3 regions of the Rhizobium sp. MHM7A genome follow, and region 2 is predicted to be linked to each of the others. Evidence: riboswitches for the same ligand, from Rfam matches in the RefSeq annotation. Region 2 holds a riboswitch; each other region holds the start of a gene.
What was found. Region 2 has a riboswitch for thiamine pyrophosphate ahead of FFR93_RS33280 (ABC transporter permease). Riboswitches for the same ligand answer to the same signal wherever they lie in the genome.

Region 1 (5,210 bases), on a different contig from region 2:
GCCGCCCTTGGCGATCATCACCGGGTCGAGCACGACGGGGATGCCACGTCGATTGGTGAGCGCTGTGGCGACGGCCTCGGCAATGCCGGCATTGGCGATCATGCCGATCTTGACGGCGTCGACGCGCACATCGGCAAAGACGGCATCGATCTGGTCGGCGACGAATTGCGGCGGCACCAGATGCACGCCGCTCACCCCTTGCGTGTTCTGCGCCGTCAGCGCGGTCAGCACCGCCATGCCGTAGACGCCGCGGGCGGAAAAGGCCTTGAGATCGGCCTGGATGCCGGCGCCGCCGGATGGATCGGAGCCGGCGATGGAGAGAACGTTGCGGATCATGGGCGGACCTTTCGGATTTCTGCGGCGATGCGGCGGGTGGCGGCCTCGGGGTCTGCAGTGCCGCAGATGGCGGAGACGACGGCAAGCCCTCTGGCGCCGGCTGTGAACACCTCCGCCACATGCTCCGCCTTGAGGCCGCCGATGGCGACCGACGGCACCGGCGAGGCCTTCACCAGCCTTGCAAGACCGTCAAAGCCGATTGGCTGTTTGTGGTCGGCCTTGGTCGGGGTCGCAAAGACCGGTCCGACGCCGGTATAATCAACGAGACCGGGATCGACGGCGCTAGCAAGCGGCGCTGTCTCGACCGAGAGGCCGAGGATCATGTCGGGACCGATCATTGTCCGTGCCGTGCGCGCATCCATGTCCTCCTGGCCGATATGCAGGCCGTCGGCACCTATGGCGACCGCTGCCTCGACATCGTCATTGACGATAAGCAGCGCGCCGGTTCCCGCAAGCGCTTGTTTCAAGGCTCGGCCGGTCTCGATCATTCTGGGCGTGCCCGCATGTTTGTCGCGCAGCTGCACCATCGTCGCGCCGCCGGCAACGGCAAGGCGCGCGGTCTCGATCATGCCGATCGCGGCGCAGAGATCGGAATCGAGAACGAGATAGAGCGAAAGGTCGAAGCGCTTCATGCGACCGATACCCTTGCCCTGGCATCGAGCGTTTCGGCGTCGATCGCAGCCAGCGCATCGAGGAAGCGCCAGGAGAAGGAGCCCGGGCCGGCGGCACCCAGCGCCGCATCTTCGCCGGCAACGGCGAAGGTCGCAAGCGCGGCGACAGTCGCGCCGAAGATATCCTCGGGCGCGGTCGCGGCAAAGGCGCCGACGAGGCAGGTAAGCGAGCAACCGAGCGCGGTGACCTGCGGCATCAGGGCCGACCCACCCTGAATGCGCACGGCCCTTTCACCATCGGTGACGAAATCGACCGCACCGGTGACGGCAACGACGGCTTGCTGCCGCTCCGCCAGCCGCCGTGCCGAATCCTCCGCCTGTTCGACCGGGTCGCGGCTGTCGACGCCCTGGCCGCGGCTCTCTCCGCCAGCAAGCGCGATGATCTCGGACGCGTTGCCGCGGATGATCGTCGGCTCGAGCGCCAGGAGATCGGCGACCGCTGCGCGGCGGAAGGCCGTCGCGTAATGCGCGACCGGATCGAGCACCCAGGGTTTGCCGGCTGCGTTGGCGGCCTTCGCCGCCGTCTGCATGCCGTCGATCCATTGCGTCGAAAGCGTGCCGATGTTGATGGTCAATGCATTCGCGATGCCGGCGAATTCACCGGCTTCTTCAGCGGCATGTACCATGGCGGGCGAGGCACCCGACGCAAGCAGGACATTGGCCGCGACGTTCATGGCGACATAATTGGTGATGCACTGGACGAGCGGCGGCTTTTCGCGCATCGCCTTCAGCATGGCTCCCGACGTGATCTTGCTCTGCATGGTGCCCCTTTCAGGCGGGGCGGCCGCGGGGCGCGCCTCTCACGGCGGGGCCCCGAGCGACTCCCTCCGCCGGCATTATCCGGTTCAGGTTCGAAGGGTTCTTCTCAGCCCGTCTGTCGACGAACGCCCCTGTCTCTCAATCGTGCTCTTTTCGCAGAGAAGGGCGCGGCTGTCACTCAGAAATGACAATTCGGGTATAGTGGCTACCTTTGGGCGTGGATGTTACTGCGGTGCTTCGGAGCGCAATCCTGACGAAATCCCCCTAACTCAAATCATGAAGACCCGTCGTGATCGCGGCCGCGATCGAAAACTCCGCAAACCGCACCGTCAGCCCCCTGCGCTCCGGCGTGCAGGCTGTCGGCCCCACCTCGTAACGGTCTGCAGCCGGGAAGGGCGCTAACCGCAGCAACGCCCAGAAGCGCCCATTGCGTGAAGCCTGGATTCGCATCGCTCCGTTTGCGACGGTGACGCGGATGTGGAAATCCTCCAGTTCCTTGAAGGGCTGCGATACCGACCAGTCGGATCTGCCGTCGGTAACGACGGTGCTGAGGAAGGCTTCGCCGTCGGTGAATTCGACGCCTGTCTTCAACCAGCGGCTCTCGTCGAGGCGCACCATCAGGCCGGCCTGGTCGTAGAGGGTGCGGAACTCGCCCTGGACGCGGATCTGTGCGGTGAAGCTGTCGCCGGTGGGAAAGGCGAGGAAGTGGCCGGTGTCGCGGGTGAAGCCGTAATAGGTCTCGCGCCAGAAATCGGTCTTTTCGTCCGTTGTGATCGTCAGGCCGGTTTCGTCGGCGTGCCAGCTGGCCGGTTCGTTCAGCCATTGTCCCTGGTTGAAGTCGATGCTCATTCGATCCTCCCTTTGTTGAAGTCCTGACGCTGCCGATTCTCCATGTTCGTATCATGCGCGACCTTCGCGCAGGCAGCCAGTCTCGGCCGGCGATGTTGTGCTCTCTCAGGCATTTCAGCCTCCGCCGCAGACATAATCCGCGGCTTCGGCTTGACACGATAGTTCCAGCTTCTATTCTGTTACAAAAAGATGAATTACATAATTGTGGAACGAAATCGGGAGCTCTTACATGAAAACGCTTGTCGCATTCCTTCTCGGCACCGCGCTCGTCGCCCTGCCTTCGACCCTCTCTGCCCAGGAAAAGGGCGGCGTCATCAATGTCGCGACGATCGGCGAGCCGCCGACGCTTGATCCGATGTCGTCGACGGCCGATCTCGTCGGCATCGTCACGCAGCATATTTTCGAAACGCTCTATACCTTCGACAAGAGCTGGAACGTCACGCCGCTGCTGGCCGAGAGCCTGCCTGAGATCAGCGCCGACGGCAAAACCTATACGATCAAACTCAGAACCGGCATCAAGTTCCACGACAATACAGACATGACGTCGGAGGATGTCGTCGCCTCCCTTAACCGCTGGATGAAGATCGCCTCGCGCGGCAAGCAGGTGGCCGGCTTCATCGACAAGGTCACTGCCGCCGATCCGGCGACCGTGACGATCACGCTGAAGCAGCCCTATGCGCCGCTGACCTCGCTGCTGGCCTTCAACAATTCGGCGGCAATCATCATCCCGTCGGAAAAGCAGGACGAACCGATGAAGGAATTCATCGGCACTGGCCCCTATATGCTGAAAGAGCGCAAGGCAGATCAGTATATTCAGCTCGTCCGCTTCGACGGGTATGTCCCGCGCAGCGGCGAGAGCGATGGTTATGGTGGCGCCCGTCATCAATATCTCGATGAAATCCGCTTCGTACCGGTGCCGGACCCGAACACCCGCGTCGAGGCCGCTATCTCCGGCCAGTATGATTATGTCGACTCGATCCCGGTCGAATCCTACGACAAGCTGAAGGCTTCGACCGCCTCGCAGCCGGTCATGCTGAAGCCCTTCGGTTATCCAGTCTTCGTCTTCAACACGAAGGAGGGTGTTGCCGGGAATGTCGAGGTCCGCAAGGCGATCCGCCAGGCGCTCAGCATGGAAGACATGCTGGCGGCGGCTTTCGGCAGCAAGGATTTTTATGCGCTCGACGGCGCCATCTACCCCAAGACCTTTGCCTGGTCGACAGATGCCGGCGTCGAGGGCGCCTATAATGTCGCTGATCCGGAAGGGGCGGCTGCGGCCGCCAAGAAGGCCGGCTACAATGGCGAGCCGATCCGCATCCTGACCAGCCGCCAATACGAGTTCCACTACAAGATGGCGCAGGTCGCCGCCGAATATCTGAAGCTTGCCGGCTTCGCCGTCGATATGCAGGTGGTGGACTGGGCGACGCTGACGCAGCGCCGCACCGATCCGAAGCTCTGGGACATCTACATCACCCACAGCCCCTTCCTGCCGGAGCCGGCGCTCATCGGCTCGCTTTCGACCAGCTCGCCCGGTTGGTGGGATACGCCGGCCCGCAAGGCCGCCGTCGACGCCTTCACCTCCGAGGTCGACCCGAAGAAGCGCGTGGCGCTCTGGGCCGACGTCCAGAACGCCGTTTATGCAGACGCGCCCTTCATGAAGGTCGGTGATTTCAATGCGGTCTCGGCAAAATCGGTCAAGCTCGAAGGCGTCGATCCGGCACCGTGGCCGTATTTCTGGAATGCCTCGATCAAGAAGTAAGCATCACCGCCGGTGCCGGTCCTTCGCGACCGGTACCGGTCATCTTTTCTGCCGCATCTGTAAGGGCTTGAAGGCCGGCATTCATGATACGCTACATCCTCCAGCGCCTGTTCGGCATGGTCGTCGTGATGTTTCTGGTCGTCACGATCGTCTTCGTCATCGTGCGCGTGACGCCGGGAGATCCGGCCGCCGTAATGCTCGGGCCGGATGCGACGCCGCAGGATATTGCCGATCTGAGAAGCCGGCTCGGCCTCGATCAATCGCTCGGGCTGCAATATGTCTATTATATCGGCCAGCTGCTGAGAGGCGATCTCGGCCAGTCGATCTTCCTCAATATGCCGGTCACATCGGCGCTCATCGACCGGGCCGAGCCGACCTTCTTCCTGACGCTGTTTTCGCTTGCGATCGCCAGCATCATCGCCCTGCCGATCGGCATCTATGCCGCCTATCGGCGCGGTTCCTTCATTGATCAGGCGGCAACGACGCTCGCCATGTTCGCCGCCAGCATTCCGAGCTTCTGGCTCGGCCTCATCCTGATGCAGTTCTTCGCCGTCAGGCTCAATCTCTTCCCGGTCTCCGGCTATGGCGGCCCGGGCTCGACCTTCATCGACCGGATGTATCACCTGACGCTGCCGGCCTTTGCGCTTGGCATCGTCTCTTCTGCGCTCATCCTGCGCTTCACCCGCGCCTCTATGCTCGATGTGCTCGGCGACGATTATATCCGCACGGCCCGCGCCAAGGGGCTGATCGAGCGCAAGGTCATCCTCAAGCACGCGCTGAAGAACGCGCTGATCCCGATCCTGACGGTGCTCGGCCTGACGGCAGCGGTGCTGATCTCG
Region 2 (5,210 bases):
GGTCTGTTCCTTGAGGAACGGGAGGTCTTCAACCTCCCCGAGACAGAGCGGATGATCGCCCCCGTTCAGCATTTCCGCGTCAAGCAGGGCAGGCACATCTCTTGCCTTCACCGGCCCGTAGCCGATGCGCTTGCCGGCGACTTCAACTTCGACAAGTGGTTCCAGCCAGAACATTCCGCGCGAGCCGTTGCGCACGATCTCTGCATCGAGGCCGCGGGCGGCGATCTCCTGGGCAATCGCCTTTGCCACCTTTTCGGCTCCGAGCGCCAGCGCAGCGGCATCGCGCGGAACATAAATCTTGACTGTCATCGACGTGCCTCCGCAACGAGCTCCGCCGCCATCTGACCGTCTACCCGGCCATAAACCTCGCCGTCGAGCATCGCCGACGGGGCGCAGGCGCAGAGGCCGAGACAGTAGACCGGCTCCAGCGTTACGGCGCCGTCGGGGGTCGTCTGATGAAAATCGATCCCGAGCAACGTCTTGACGCGTTCAGCCAGCGCGTCGCCGCCCATCGACTGACAAGCCTCGGCGCGACACAGCTTCAGCACATGCCGGCCGGCGGGATGGTCGCGATAGTCGTGATAGAATGTCATCACCCCGTGCACTTCGGCGCGTGAGAGGTTCAGCTCCTCCGCGATCACAGGCACAGCTTCCTGCGGCACATAACCGAATTCTCGTTGAACCTCGTGCAGAATGGGAAGCAGCGGCCCCTCAAGGAAGCGAAGGTCCGCGACGATGGTACGCGTACGCGCTGCGATATCGCCTCCGGCGATATGAATGGTCATCAGGCAGCCCTCCCAGTGGCTTGCTCTTTCGGGATGGCCGACCTCCCCCAGCCGAGTGCCATCACCGAGACAGCATCTCAGGGAAGCCAATGACGATCAATAAAGCTGTCTTGTGGATTAATAGGTTTTTCCTATCAGAGTTCCTCATCCTGCACGAGCACTCTCGCTTCGTGCAACAAGGCCGATACGAGCGGGGTGAAGGGCTCGCGATAGGGTGCGACGAGGCCGACCAGATGATGGGCCTCCGGCTCGACAATTGGAATCATCCGGATTTCAACCGGAAAACCAAAGGATTTGGCGACATTCCGCGGCATGATGCTCGCCCAGCGTCCGGTCCTGACATGTGAGAACAGCACGATCATCGAATTGGATTCGAGAGTCGGATGGACAGTGGCGCCTGCTTCCGTCAGGTGCCGATTGATGATGCGCCGGTTTTGCATATCGGCAGTCAATAGACAAAGCCGAAGATCGCCGACCTCCCGCCAGGTCACTTTGTCGCGATCGGACAGCGGGCTCCCTGCGGCCGTGATGAGGTTATAACGCTCGGCATAAAGGGGCACGGTCGTCACGCGGCCAAGCGGTTCGTTTTCGAGATAGGTGATGCCGGCGTCGATTTCGAGATTTTCGAGCATGCTGAGCACCTGCAGCGAGTTTCGCGAGACGATCGAGAAGGTCACTCCCGGATGTCGTTCCTGAAAGGGCGTGGTGATGCGCGAAAGCATGGCGAGCGCGGTCGGAATGGCGGCGAGGCGAATGTGGCCGGAAAGACCGCGACGCGCTGCGCGCATCTCCTCGCGCATGGTGCGGGCATCGCCGACGATGCGCCGCGCCCATTCAAGCACGCGCTGCCCCTCCGGCGTCAGCCCTTGAAATCGTGAGCCGCGCTGCACCAGCATTACACCAAGCTGATCTTCAAGCTGCCTGATGGCGGCCGAGAGCGTCGGTTGGGATATCCCGCATTCCTCCGCGGCTCGGCCGAAGTGCTTTTCGTTGGCAAGGGCGATGAAAAATTCCAGCTTGTCGATCATCCGGTCTCCCGATCCGGCGTGGAACCATCCGGATCAGCCTATCTTCGACGCAGCAACCGTGCTCCGCAAGAGCGCGTACTAATTGTTTTCAGCAGCCGGAAAAAGATCGAACAGTGATTCTAGGAAGACAGCCACGCTGGCATTGCCGATACTGTAATAGACCAGCCTGCCCTGACGGCGCGTATTGACGAGGCCTTCGAGCCTCAAACGCGCGAGCTGCTGCGAGACCATCGCCTGCTGAATGCCGAGAATGTTTTCGATTTCTCCGACCGTCCGCTCCTCGGTGGTGAGTATGCAGAGGATCAGAAGCCGGGTCTGGTGTGCCAGCGCCTTCAGCAGATCGCTCGCCTCACGGGCGCTTCCAGCGAGTTTGTGCAGTTCCTGACCGGACATTCCCGGCACGGGTTTGGGCAATGGCATTCGACATCTCGGAAGGGAAGCGAAAAGGCGGATCAGCACAATAGCATATTCGCACACGCGAATTTGCCAAAAGTGATGAAATGTCAAAAAAGGTCTAACTAAATCAGCAGATAAGCTGGCCGCCGTTGATCTCGAGGACCTGGCCGGTAATGTACCCGGAGAGGGAGGGTGCCGCCAGGAACAGATAGGCCGGAGCGCAATCCTCCGCTGTGCCCAGCCGCTGCAAGGGAATGGACTTTCTCGTCTGCTCCAGCTTCTCGCGGGAGGAATAGCGCTCATGGAAATCCGTCTCGATCGTTCCGGGCGAGACGCAATTGACGCGGATGCCATCCGGCGCAAGTTCGCGGGCAAGCGCCTTGGAATAGGTTGAAACGAAGGCTTTCGAGGCAGAATAAATCGAAGAACCGGGACTGCCGCCGGTGAGCGCGGAAATTGAAACGGTGTTGACGATGGCAGCGCCTTGCGCGGCTTTCAATGCCGGCAGCAACGCACGCGTCAGCGCCACCACCGACGTCTGGTTCAAGCGGACGATCGTTTCATAATCTGCGTCAGTCAGTGTCGCAGCCGGAAAACGGCCGAGCATGGTGCCGGCGTTGTTGACCAGCACATGCACCTTGTCGAAAAAGGCGAGCGCATTTTCAGCAAATTGCGCAGCACCGCCGACGGCGGTGAAATCGGCGTGCAACAGCAGCGCCCGCCTTTCCGATTCAGCCGTCAGCAGAAAATCCGGCAGGTCCCGTTCGGGTTTGCGACCGGTATGGACGATCACTTTCGCGCCGCAGTCCAGAAACTGCCGCGCCACTTCGAGGCCGATGCCCCGCCCGGCGCCGGTCACGACGACATTGCGATTTTCGAATAGTCTCGGATGGAACACGAAGCCGTCCTCCTCGCGGACAATGCCGCCTGTTGCGCCATTCGCCCTTAACATATGAGCGCGCCCGCCGAAAGAAAGGCAGGCATCATCTTTCCGCGAGAGGCTAGGGCTCTCCCCTGAAAGCTCATACTTCGTTTTCGGCCTCCAGCAGCCGCGCGCCCGGCCCTTCCTCGCCGAGTCGATCGAAGGGATTGCGCAAAGGGCAGCTTTCGATCGACAGGCAGCCGCAGCCGATGCAGCCGGTCAGGCGGTCTCGCAGCAGGCTGAGCTGCCTGATTCGCGCATCGAGTTCATTCTTCCAGCGCGCCGACAGCGTCTGCCAGTCGGCGACTGTCGGCGTGCGTCCCTGCGGCAGGGAGGCAAATGCCGTCTGGATTTCCGAAAGCGGAATGCCGACACGTTGCGCCACCTTGATGATGCCGAGCCGGCGAAGCACATCGCGTCCGTAGCGCCGCTGGTTGCCGCGCGTGCGGATACTCGAGATCAGCCCCTTGGCCTCATAGAAATGCAGCGCCGATACGGCAAGACCACTGCGTTGCGCCACTTCTCCGACCGTCAGAAGCCTTCCGAGCGGCGTTGCAGAAACCGTATTCATTCCTATTGACCTCAACATTGGTTGAGGTTTTATAACCCCTCCTCCCTCGGCCGTGAAGCCGCGGCGCAGGAAAGAGCGACGGTGAGACCGTCGATCGATACAGGTGAAATGACGACATCGACGCTTGCCGCCATACCGATCACCCCTGCCGAATAGCCGCCTGAGAGGTGAGCGCTCGGTTCCGTTCCCGGCAGGTACGGAACCTCGGAAAACACCCGGACAGGACCTCCGTCCGGGTGTTTTTTATCTGCGGTCCCATCCGGCCAGACGGACTGCTTTGCAATTTTGCGGTTGCGGCAGGAAGACCCGAATGATAGTTTTCGCTGCAATAACAGGGGAGCTCCGTGTCGCCGGGGCTGAGATGCGAGGTGCAAGTCTCCGGACCCTTCTAAGCTGATCTGGGTAATGCCAGCGGAGCGAGGTCCAAATGTTTTCCGGCGCGCAAGTGTCACTTTACCCCACGTCCGGCAGTTCCGCCTGCATCATTATCGCTACCGTCATGGCAATCGCCCTCAAGCGGGTGCGGCCGCGCATCGAGACCGATGCCGTCGACAAGTTGCCACGAACGGCCCGACGAAAGCCTGAAATCGAACGCCGATGACATCGCCACGACCATCGGATTCGCGTCTTGCGACGCTCCGCCTCGCCATCTATCGCGCGATGCCCGCCTTGCTCGCAGGCTTTGCCTTTCTCGCGGCATGGGAACTTTACGTCGATCTTTCCGGCATAAAACCTTCCATCCTGCCGGCACCTTCGCGCATCCTTATCCAGGGCTGGCTGAACCGAGAGGCACTGATATCAAACACTTGGCCGACGCTCGGTGCCACGCTCGGCGGTTTCGCGCTGTCACTCGCCTTCGCCTTCGTCTCTTCCATCCTGATGGACTTCATGCCCTTCATGCGCCGCGCATTGCTGCCGATCTTCATCGCCAGCCAGACCTTGCCGCTGGTGGCGATCGCACCTCTTGTCGTTCTGTGGTTCGGTTTCGGCCTCTTGCCGAAAATATTGCTGGTGGCGCTCGTCACCTTCTTCCCGCTGCTCGTCGCTCTGCTTCAGGGCTATGAGGCGACCGACCGTGACATTGCCGAGCTCTTGAACTCGATGAAAGCGAGCCGCTGGCGCATTTTCCGCCTGGCGCGGCTTCCCTCCTCGCTGCCCTATTTCTTCGCCGGCCTCAGGATCTCGATCACCTATGCCGTCGTCGGCGCAATTTTCGCCGAATATGCCGGTGCCGCGCGCGGCCTCGGCATCTATATCCTCAACGCCAAGAACAATTTCCGTCCCGATCTGGTGCTTGCCGCCGTTATCGTCAGCGCTCTGTTGACGCTCTGCCTCTTCGCGCTGACGTTGTTGATCCAGCGTTTCGTCATGCCCTGGCAGCCATCCCAGGAACGACGCCGATGACCGGTCAGATGCTTGAACTGCGCAACATCTCGAAATCCTTCGACGGCATGAAGGTTTTGGGCGACATTTCGCTGGCTGTCGCAAACGGCGAGTTCGTCTCGATC
Region 3 (5,210 bases), on a different contig from region 2:
GAAGCTCAGGAACATCGCCGACGACATGCACGACTACTGGTTCGACCGCGGCTATTTCCGCATCGACCCGGTCCAGCAGGTGGCGCTGCGCAGCAGCGCGCCCTTCTTCTGGAATTACGACACCAATGCCGACACGCTGATCAACCGCTTCATGAGCGACGACACCGCGCCGGTGACGCGCTATCTCCGCGAACGCGACATGTCGACCGGCGTCACCGTGCCGGTGCATATGCCGGGGGGCGATTATGCGACGGTCACCGGCATCCGTTTCCGCGGGGACCGCGATTTCGAACGGCATGCGTTGCGCGCTATCGCTGACTTCAACCTGCTTGCCCATATCTTTCATGAGACCGCCTATTCACTTTTCGACACACGCGCGAGGAGCGTCGGCACCATCCGCCTGACCGAGCGGGAGCGGGAATGCTTGCGCCATTCTGCGGAAGGCTATTCCGCCAAGGAAATCTCGCGCATCATCGGCCGCTCCGTTCCGACCGTGGTCATGCATCTCAACGCCGCGGCCAAAAAACTCGGTGCCCGCAATCGTACGCAGGCCGTCGTGCGCGCGACGCATTACCGCCTTCTTGAAGAGCGTGGACGGTCATTGCCCAACCTATAACTTATGATAGCTGCCTCCGCTGCCGCCACCGCGTTATGGTCTCCAAACTTCCGAGAAATGGAGATGCCGGTGGCCGAAGTCGCGACAAGTGAAGCCTATCTGCCCTTTCGCGATTATCGCACCTGGTACCGCGTGACCGGTTCGCTGAAAAGCGACAAGCTGCCTCTCGTCGTTGCGCATGGAGGGCCCGGCTGCACGCATGATTACGTCGATTCATTCAAGGACATCGCCGCCCTCGACGGCCGGCCGGTCATCCATTACGACCAGCTCGGCAACGGCAATTCCACCCGCCTTCCTGACAGTGGCCCGGATTTCTGGACGGTCGGTCTCTTCCTCGAAGGGCTGGACGAACTGCTGGCCCACCTCGGCATCCAGCATCGTTACGCCTTTCTGGGCCAGTCCTGGGGCGGCATGCTCGGCGCCGAACATGCGGTGCGCCGGCCGCAGGGTTTGAAAGCCCTGGTTATCGCCAATTCGCCGGCCAACATGCACACCTGGGTTGCCGAGGCCAACCGGCTGCGGCAGGAATTGCCGAAGGAGGTGCAGGACACGCTGCTGAAGCACGAACACGCCGGAAGCCTCACCGATCCGGACTATATCGCCGCCTCCCGCGTCTTCTATGATCGCCATGTCTGCCGCGTGGCGCCATGGCCGCCCGAGGTGGCGCGCACCTTTGCCATCATGGACGAAGACAACACCGTCTATCGCAACATGAACGGCCCGACGGAATTCCACGTCATCGGAACGATGAAGGATTGGACGATCGAAGACCGGCTCGATCGCATCGAAGCACCGACGCTGCTGATCTCGGGCAAATATGACGAGGCGACGCCCCTCGTCGTCAGGCCCTATCTCGATCGCGTCCCCGGCTGCGAGTGGGTGCTCTTCGAAAATTCCAGCCATATGCCGCATGTCGAGGAAAGGCCGCTGTGCATGGCGACCGTTTCCCGCTTTCTGTCGCGGCACGACTGAAGCATGGACCGGTCGTCACGATCGGCCGGCCAGCCATTTCTTCGCGACCCGGCAAGCCATCGTATAGGCCGGATCGAAGACGTTGCCGACATCGTAACGCACTACCTGGCCCAGCAGATGGCTTGCAGCCGTCCTGTCCAGACCATAATCGGACGCCAGCCAGTTCAGCATTTCACTCGTCGCATGCTGAAGCGCCTGATCGAGGGGCCGGGCATTGCCGATCGTGAAGATGTCTTCAGCGGTTTCTCCGCGCGGCCAGACCAGCCCAGACTTCTTTTCCACCGTCAGCCGCACCGTGACCTCGAAACTGGTCTCGATGCCGGTGCCGACAATCTCGCCATCTCCCTGCACGGCATGGCAGTCGCCCAAAAAGAACAGGGCGCCCGGCGCCGATATTGGGAAGCGAACCGTGGTGCCGGGGCCGAACAGGCGATAGTCCATGTTGCCGCCATATTCGCCACTGGTCGCGGTCGATATCGCCTGGGCGAGGGCGGGCGCGACCCCGAAACAGCCGATCATCGGCGCGAGGGGCAGAACGAAATTCTCGAGACCCGCGACCGGCTCCGACAGCCGGACGGTCAATGCTTCGCGGTCGATGGTCCAGAGAGCGGTATCGCGCGGCGGAAGGCCGCGAACCGTTTCAGGGTCGACAACATTGGCCGCGACGATGCTTCGGGTAAAACCAGTGCCCCTGGTCGGCGTCATGCTGATGATATCTACCTTCAGCGCATCACCGGCCTCCGCACCCTCCACGAAAATTGGGCCGTTCATCGGGTTCGGACCAGATGCCCGCCTGATGCCGTCCTTGTCATAGCCGATGGCGTCGAGCGTTTCCGTGACCACGGTATCGCCACTCGCGATACGGAGCGCCACCGGCAGGGAACCGATGACATTATGGAAGATCGTCGGAATGAAGCGATGCGTGGTCATGAGAACCCCGTTTGTTCAACGTACCGGCTGCTGCTGAATGCCCGCAGAGAACTCAACACTAGACCAGAGATCTCGGGGTGCCAATCCTGCCTGGCACGGGGCCTCCATCAGCCTCCGCAGCGGAGCGCGCGGCTGGGGCCCGCACTGCTATGCTCATGAAACATCAGAGGGATTTCCCTTCAGGCTGCCTCCTTCTTTTTCCATCGTGCTCAAATTCAAACCATTGCATCGGAACGGATAAGGAGAGGCCTTCTTGACATCGGGGCCGCTCCGGTCTTTGATGCCGCGCATTCACCAGGGGTGTCCCGGCAAGGGGCTGAGATTCTGCTGAACAATACGGCTTTGCCGATTGTGGCGCAGTGACCCGTTGAACCTGATCCAGTTCATACTGGCGTAGGGACGGTGCGGACGCTGCGGCTGTCGGGCGGATTTCGCTTTGTCGCTTGAGGCGTCTTTCCATCATTCCAACACTGGAACTGGGTCTCCAAACGTCAAACCTTGGAGCCTCACCCATGAATATTGCCGCACCCAAGCTTACTCCCGTGGTCACCACCGGCCCGCTTCCGGCCTCGAGCAAGGTCGTAAAGCCCGGAACACTCTATCCGGATCTTCGCGTGCCTATGCGCGAAATCAGCCTTCACCCGACCTCGGGCGAACCACCGGTCACGGTCTATGATTCCTCCGGTCCCTATACTGACCCGCAACATACGGTCTCGATCGACGCCGGGCTGCCGCGTTTGCGCGAAAACTGGATCAAGGCGCGTGGCGATGTCGAAGCCTATGAAGGCCGGCTGGTGAAGCCTGAAGACAATGGTTTTGCCGCAGGCGAGCGGCTGACGCCGGAATTCCCCATTCGCAACACACCGCTCAAGGCAAAGACGGGCCGCGCCGTCACCCAGCTCGCCTATGCGCGTGCCGGCATCGTCACGCCGGAAATGGAGTTCATCGCGATCCGCGAAAACCTCGGCCGGCAGGCCGCGAAGGAGGCGCTGACCCGCGACGGCGAGAGCTTTGGCGCTGATATTCCCGATTCCGTCACGCCCGAATTCGTCCGGCGGGAAGTCGCGGCTGGCCGGGCGATCATTCCGGCCAACATCAACCACCCGGAGTCCGAACCGATGATCATCGGCCGTAATTTCCTGGTGAAGATCAATGCCAATATCGGCAACTCGGCCGTCACCTCGTCGATGGCGGAGGAGGTGGAAAAGATGGTCTGGGCGATCCGCTGGGGCGCCGACACGGTGATGGACCTTTCCACCGGCCGCAACATTCACAATATCCGGGAATGGATCATTCGCAATTCGCCGGTTCCGATCGGAACGGTGCCGCTCTATCAGGCGCTTGAAAAGGTGAACGGCATTGCCGAGGATCTCAGCTGGGAGGTCTATCGCGATACGCTGATCGAACAGGCCGAGCAGGGCGTCGATTATTTCACCATTCATGCGGGCGTGCGGCTTGCCTATATCCCGCTCACCGTCAATCGTGTCACCGGCATCGTCTCACGCGGCGGCTCTATCATGGCCAAGTGGTGTCTGCATCACCACAAGGAGAGCTTCCTCTACGAGCATTTCGAGGAAATCTGCGACATCTGCCGCGCTTACGACGTCTCCTTCTCGCTTGGAGACGGCCTTCGCCCTGGCTCGATCGCCGATGCCAATGACGCAGCGCAATTTGCCGAGCTCGAAACCCTCGGCGAACTGACCAAGATCGCCTGGGCCAGGGATTGCCAGGTGATGATCGAGGGCCCCGGCCACGTGCCGATGCACAAGATCAAAGAGAATATGGATAAGCAGCTCAAGGTTTGCGGCGAGGCTCCCTTCTATACGCTCGGACCGCTGACGACCGACATTGCGCCGGGCTATGATCACATCACCTCCGGCATCGGGGCCGCGATGATCGGCTGGTTCGGCACGGCCATGCTCTGCTACGTCACGCCGAAGGAGCATCTGGGGCTGCCGGATCGCAGCGACGTCAAGACCGGGGTCATCACCTACAAGATCGCCGCTCATGCCGCCGATCTTGCCAAGGGGCATCCGGCCGCCCGCATCCGCGACGACGCGCTGTCGCGGGCACGCTTCGAATTCCGCTGGGAAGACCAGTTCAACCTGTCTCTCGATCCGGAAACGGCGCGTTCCTTTCATGACGAGACTTTGCCGAAGGAGGCGCACAAGGTGGCGCATTTCTGCTCGATGTGCGGCCCGAAATTCTGTTCCATGCGCATTTCCCACGACATTCGTGCCGAAGCCCAGAAAGAAGGACTGGAAGCCATGGCCGCCAGGTATCGCGACGGCGGCGACCTCTACATGCCGGTCGCCGAGGCCGCGAAAACGCCTTCCGGAGAATGACGATGCGCATCCTCGTCAAGGGGGCCGGCGTTGCCGGCCTCACCGTTGCGTGGCAGCTCTATCGGCACGGCTTCCGGGTCAGCGTCGCTGAGCAAGCCGACCGGGTCGGCGCCGGCGCTTCCGGCTTTGCCGGCGGTATGCTTGCTCCATGGTGCGAAAGGGAAAGCGCGGAGGAGCCGGTATTGGCGCTCGGTCGTCTTGCCGCCGATTGGTGGGAGGCAGCGCTGCCCGGCCATGTCAATCGCCGGGGGACGCTTGTCGTGGCGGCCGGACGTGATGCCGGCGAACTCGACCGCTTTTGCCGCCGGACAAGCGGATGGGAGTGGCTGGACGAGCAGGCGATCGCA

Region 1: another riboswitch for thiamine pyrophosphate. It lies ahead of thiM (hydroxyethylthiazole kinase); the one in region 2 lies ahead of FFR93_RS33280 (ABC transporter permease).
Region 3: another riboswitch for thiamine pyrophosphate. It lies ahead of thiC (phosphomethylpyrimidine synthase ThiC); the one in region 2 lies ahead of FFR93_RS33280 (ABC transporter permease).

The regions. Positions count from the first base shown of each region.
Region 1 covers NZ_VCHT01000011.1:84,268-89,477, reverse strand. The annotation lists gene thiD (bifunctional hydroxymethylpyrimidine kinase/phosphomethylpyrimidine kinase) at 1-336, opposite strand, end outside; gene thiE (thiamine phosphate synthase) at 333-968, opposite strand; gene thiM (hydroxyethylthiazole kinase) at 965-1,768, opposite strand; TPP riboswitch at 1,813-1,909, opposite strand; gene FFR93_RS28585 (DUF1349 domain-containing protein) at 2,031-2,615, opposite strand; gene FFR93_RS28580 (ABC transporter substrate-binding protein) at 2,845-4,371, shown strand; gene FFR93_RS28575 (ABC transporter permease) at 4,455-5,210, shown strand, end outside.
Region 2 covers NZ_VCHT01000016.1:21,870-27,079, forward strand. The annotation lists gene FFR93_RS33245 (NADH-quinone oxidoreductase subunit NuoF) at 1-309, opposite strand, end outside; gene FFR93_RS33250 (formate dehydrogenase subunit gamma) at 306-785, opposite strand; gene FFR93_RS33255 (LysR family transcriptional regulator) at 920-1,813, opposite strand; gene FFR93_RS33260 (metalloregulator ArsR/SmtB family transcription factor) at 1,892-2,233, opposite strand; gene FFR93_RS33265 (SDR family oxidoreductase) at 2,337-3,107, opposite strand; gene soxR (redox-sensitive transcriptional activator SoxR) at 3,232-3,702, opposite strand; gene FFR93_RS33275 (hypothetical protein) at 3,732-3,917, opposite strand; TPP riboswitch at 4,026-4,139, shown strand; gene FFR93_RS33280 (ABC transporter permease) at 4,300-5,106, shown strand; partial or broken gene FFR93_RS33285 (ABC transporter ATP-binding protein) at 5,103-5,210, shown strand, end outside.
Region 3 covers NZ_VCHT01000012.1:36,502-41,711, reverse strand. The annotation lists gene FFR93_RS29670 (LuxR family transcriptional regulator) at 1-616, shown strand, start outside; gene FFR93_RS29665 (proline iminopeptidase-family hydrolase) at 686-1,588, shown strand; gene FFR93_RS29660 (acetamidase/formamidase family protein) at 1,604-2,518, opposite strand; TPP riboswitch at 2,805-2,936, shown strand; gene thiC (phosphomethylpyrimidine synthase ThiC) at 3,031-4,863, shown strand; gene thiO (glycine oxidase ThiO) at 4,866-5,210, shown strand, end outside.